One region of the Kitasatospora sp. NPDC002965 genome, then DNA from elsewhere that is predicted to be linked to it. Evidence: riboswitches for the same ligand, from Rfam matches in the RefSeq annotation. Region 1 holds a riboswitch; the other holds the start of a gene.

Region 1 (2,382 bases):
GCGGGTACGACGAAGCGGCCCGGTGGGCGGGCATGCCTCGGGAAGGGGAAGGGGTCAGCGGGCGCGCTTGTAGAACGGCAGCGCCACGACCTGGACGGGCTCGTGCTTGCCGCGCACGTCCACCGCGACGGTGGTGCCGGGGGCGGCGTGCGCCGCGTCCACGTAGGCGATCGCGATCGGCTTGCCCAGGGTGGGGGAGGGGGCGCCGGAGGTGATCCGGCCGATCGGCTCGCCGTCGGCGGAGACCACGCTGTACTCGGCGCGCGGGACGCGCTTGCCCTCGGAGACCAGGCCGACCAGCACCCGCGGCGGGTTGGCCTCGGCCGCGGCGGCGGCCTTCTCCAGTGCCTTGCGGCCGATGAACGCGCCCTCGTTGGTGGTCTTGTCGAAGCGGACGACCCGGCCCAGGCCGGCGTCGAACGGGGTCAGCTCGGTGGACAGCTCGTGGCCGTACAGCGGCATGCCGGCCTCCAGGCGCAGCGTGTCGCGGCAGGAGAGACCGCACGGGACCAGGCCGCGGTCGGCGCCGGCCGCGGTCAGCGACTGCCAGATCTGCTCGGCGTCGCCCGGGTGGCAGAAGATCTCGAAGCCGTCCTCACCGGTGTAGCCGGTGCGGGCGAGCAGCACGTCGCGGCCGGCCACCTGGGCCGGGAGGATCGCGTAGTACTTCAGGCCGGGCAGGTCGGCGTCGGTGGTGTCGGCCAGGATGCCGGTGGCCTCCGGGCCCTGCACGGCGATCAGCGCGTAGGTGTCGCGGTCGTCGGTGACGACGGCGTCGAAGCCCTTGGCGCGGGCGATCAGCTCGTCCAGCACCAGCTGGGCGTTGGAGGCGTTGGCGACGACCAGGAACGCGTCCTCGCGCAGGCGGTAGACGATCAGGTCGTCCAGGATGCCGCCGTCCTCGGCACAGATCATGGTGTAGCGGGCGCGCAGCACGCCGAGCGCGGAGACGAAGCCGACCAGCGCGTGGTCCAGCATCTCGCCGGCCTGCGGGCCGGTGACGGTGATCTCGCCCATGTGGGAGAGGTCGAAGAGGCCGGCCCTGGTGCGGACGGCGAGGTGTTCCTCGCGCTCGCTCCCGTAGCGCAGCGGCATGTCCCAGCCGGCGAAGTCGGTCATGGTCGCGCCGAGGGCGCGGTGCAGCGCGTCGAGCGCGGTCAGGCGGAGGGACGACATGGCCAGGAACTCCTCGGTCGGGGCACTCAGGGGTGCACGCGCCGGAGCCGGCCCTGCTCGGGACCGACCCTGCGCGCGGGCATGCGGCGGCTGGGCCTCCCCATCTGTCGTCGAACCTGAGAGCTTCACCGCGCGCTGTCCTACGGGAACAGCATGGCGGCTTGCACCGTGGGTGGGCGTACGGCAGGGCCGTGCGCCGCTTTCCAGATGTGCCTAACCCGTGCGGTAGGGGTGCCTGAGAGATTCCGGGGAGGACTTGCTCCTTCGGCGCCGGCTGTGCCACCAGACGGGGCACTCCGGACTCTCCCGCGCGGGTTCGAGCGGCCGGTATGGAGTTAGGGGCCTCGGTGGGAATACACCCGAGACGCGGACATCATGGCACGTCCGCCCGGATGAGGGGAGAGGGGGAGGGGCCGGGCCGGGGGATCCGGCCACCGGGGAGCCCGGCGCCGGGGCGCTCCGGAGCAGGGCCGGGGCGGTGCCCGCTAGGCTGCGGGCGTCGGCGAGCGGAGGGCGGTACAGCGGCGCATGGGGAACCCGGTGGAGCAGCAGCAGGGGTGGGGCGGCCAGGAGCCGGTGCCGCCGGGCGGCGGATGGCCGGCCAACGAGCTGGAGCAGGTGCTCACCGCCGCGCTCGGTGATCCGGGGGCGACCCCCCGGGTGATCGAGGTGCTGGCCCGCAGCCAGGTGTGGATCCCGCTGCCGGCCGGCGGCGACCCGCAGGGGCAGTCGCTGGACCTCCCGGTCGTCGAGCTGGCCGGCGACCCGTACGTGCCGGTGTTCTCCTCGCAGGAGGTGTTCGTCCAGCAGGCGCCGGGGATGGCCTTCGCGGTCGCGCCGATGTGGGAGTTCGCCCGGGGCCTGCCGCTGGGCGTGGGGGTCGCGGTCAACCCGGAGGCGGCGGTGGGCATCCCGGTGCCGCCGGAGGGCGTGGCCGAACTGCGCCGCGGGCCGCGCGAGGACCGCTGGGAGGCCGGGGACGCGCCGTCCGGCGGCCGGGTGGCGCTGCGCGAGCCGGTGCCGGGCGAGGACCCGGAGCCGTTCCTGGCCGCCTGCCGGAACGAGCTGTTCGCCCTGCCGGGGGTGTTGACCGCACGGCGGGCACTGGCCAGTGTGGAGGGCGAGCCCACCGTGATGTTCGTGGGCGTCCAGCTCGATCCGTCGGCCCCGGCCGACCCGGGGGCGGTCAACGAGGCGCTGGGGCGC
Region 2 (2,382 bases), on a different contig from region 1:
CTTCTCGCGGCGGATGTGCTGCTCACGGGTCTGCAGCGCCAGGCGGTAGGCGCGGTTGCCGTCGACGTCGACGGAGACGCCGACCAGGCGGCCGGGCAGCGAGCGCGCGTACTCGGCACGCACCGAGAGGTAGCCGGCGTGCGGGCCGCCGAAGCCCATCGGCACGCCGAACCGCTGCGAGGTGCCGCAGGCGATGTCGGCGCCGAGCGCGCCCGGGGACTTGAGCAGGGTGAGCGCCAGCAGGTCGGCGGCGACGGCGACGATCGCGCCGAGGCCGTGGGCCTGCTCGATCAGGGGGGTGAGGTCGCGGACGACACCGGTGGCGCCGGGGTACTGGAGCAGCACGCCGAAGACGCCGCGCTCGGCGATCTCGGCCGGGATGCCCTCGGACAGGTCGGCGACGACGACCTCGACGCCGGTCGGCACGGCACGGGTGTTGATGACCGCGGTGGTCTGCGGAAGCGTCTCGGCGTCGACCAGGAAGACACCGCCCTTGACCTTGGTGACGCGGCGGGCGAGCGCCATCGCCTCGGCGGCCGCGGTGCCCTCGTCCAGCAGGGAGGAACCGGAGGTGGGCAGGCCGGTCAGGTCGGAGACGATGGTCTGGAAGTTGAGCAGCGCCTCCAGCCGGCCCTGCGAGATCTCCGGCTGGTACGGGGTGTAGGCGGTGTACCAGGCCGGGTTCTCCAGCACGTTGCGCAGGATCACCGGCGGCGTGAAGGTGCCGTAGTAGCCCAGGCCGATCATCGGCTGGAGCACCTGGTTGCGGTCGGCCAGTTCGCGCAGCTCGGCGAGGACCTGCGCCTCGCTGCGGCCTGCGGGCAGGTCGAGCGCGGTGATGGAGCGGATCGCCTCGGGGACGGCGGCCGTGGCCAGCTCGTCCAGCGAGCCGTACCCGACCTGGGCCAGCATCTTCTCCTGCGCTGCGGCGTCGGGGCCGATGTGGCGGTTCTCGAAGGGGCTGGCCTGTTCGAGCTCGGTGAGGGTCGCGGGGGTGGTGGGGCGTCCCGAGTTCGGCTGGGCGTTCATGGTGGTCGAGGCCTCCTGGTCACGGACCGGCGGGGGTGCGCACGCCGGACGGCTTCGCCGCTGCGGAGAACAGCGGAGCGGCCTGGGCGGACGAACCCGACAGGCCTCCCCCTCTGTCATCGGGACCTGAGAGCTTCACCCGCGCGGGGGCACGGTGGGCGCCCCGCCGGCTTGCACCGTCGGTGAGGGTGGGGTCCGACGGCTCCCTCGCCGACGGTCCTGCCCTGCTTTCCAGAGTGACCTAGCCCACACGGTACGGATGCCTGAGAGATTCCGGGGAGGAGTTGCTCCTTCGGCGCCCCGACCAGCGGTTTCGACTGTCGGGGACTCTCCCGAGCGGGCTCGGCGGTCGCGCCCAGGGTACCAGCGGGAGGCCGCCCGATCACGGGTGCGTCAGGTCACTCGGCCCGTTGGGCCGTGACCCGGACGGACGACGGCCCGGCCCGTCCGGCCCCGTCCCGGTCGCGGACGTCCGGTTCATGGCTTTTGGTGTGAAGTGGCGGACAGGACGGGCGGGCCGGCCGCCGTCCTGCGGGAGCCGCAGGACGAGCGCACTGGAGGAAAGAGTGCAGACCGATATCGACCCCCGGGACCTCATCGGCCACAAGGCGGTCGACCGCAACGGAGACAAGATCGGCACCGTCGACGAGGTGTACCTGGACGACGCGACCGGCCGGCCCGAGTGGGCCGCCGTCCGGACCGGCATCTTCGGCCGGGACGCCTTCGTCCCCCTGACCACGAGCGAGTTCTCCGGCGACGAGCTGCGGGTGCCGTACGACAAGTCGCTGGTGAAGGAGTCGCCGGACTTCGGCGTGGGCCAGCACCTGTCGCCGGCGCAGGAGCTCCAGCTCTACCGCTACTACGGGCTGGACACGACGCTGGACGGGCAGCCGTCGGCGGGCGACGGCCCCGGCTCGGGTTCCGAGCCGGCCGACCTCGACTTCGGCACGACGGCGTCGAACGGCACCCCTGCCGACACGCCCTCGTCGAACGGCACCCCCGGCACCACCGCCTCGAACGGCACGCCCCTCGCGGGCGTCGCCGGAACGGCGGGCGCCGCAGCGGCCGCGCGGAGCCAGTCGGCCACGCCGTCCGCCGCCGCCCCGGCCAAGTCGCTCACCTTCCACACGGCCGCCGCCGCGGCCACCACCACTCCGGCAGCCGGTTCCGGCAAGCCGGCCGACCCCGTCACGGAGGCCAACGTGCGGACCCTCGCCACCCCCACGCCCGCGGCGGCGCCGCCGGCTTCCGCCGCGGCGACCGCCCCGGCCGCCGAGCCGCGCCCGCAGTCCGCGCAGCCCGCCCCGGCCAACGGCACCCCGCCGGCGGCCTCGCAACCCTCGCCCGCGCAGG

Evidence for each region. Region 1 has a riboswitch for glycine ahead of gcvT (glycine cleavage system aminomethyltransferase GcvT). Riboswitches for the same ligand answer to the same signal wherever they lie in the genome.
Region 2: another riboswitch for glycine. It lies ahead of gcvP (aminomethyl-transferring glycine dehydrogenase); the one in region 1 lies ahead of gcvT (glycine cleavage system aminomethyltransferase GcvT).

The regions. Positions count from the first base shown of each region.
Region 1 is NZ_JBEXNT010000053.1:3,492-5,873, forward strand. It holds gene gcvT (glycine cleavage system aminomethyltransferase GcvT) at 55-1,176, opposite strand; glycine riboswitch at 1,390-1,495, opposite strand; gene ABZY91_RS21095 (enhanced serine sensitivity protein SseB) at 1,705-2,382, shown strand, end outside.
Region 2 is NZ_JBEXNT010000082.1:25,399-27,780, forward strand. It holds gene gcvP (aminomethyl-transferring glycine dehydrogenase) at 1-1,029, opposite strand, end outside; glycine riboswitch at 1,271-1,374, opposite strand; gene ABZY91_RS27165 (DUF2382 domain-containing protein) at 1,596-2,382, shown strand, end outside.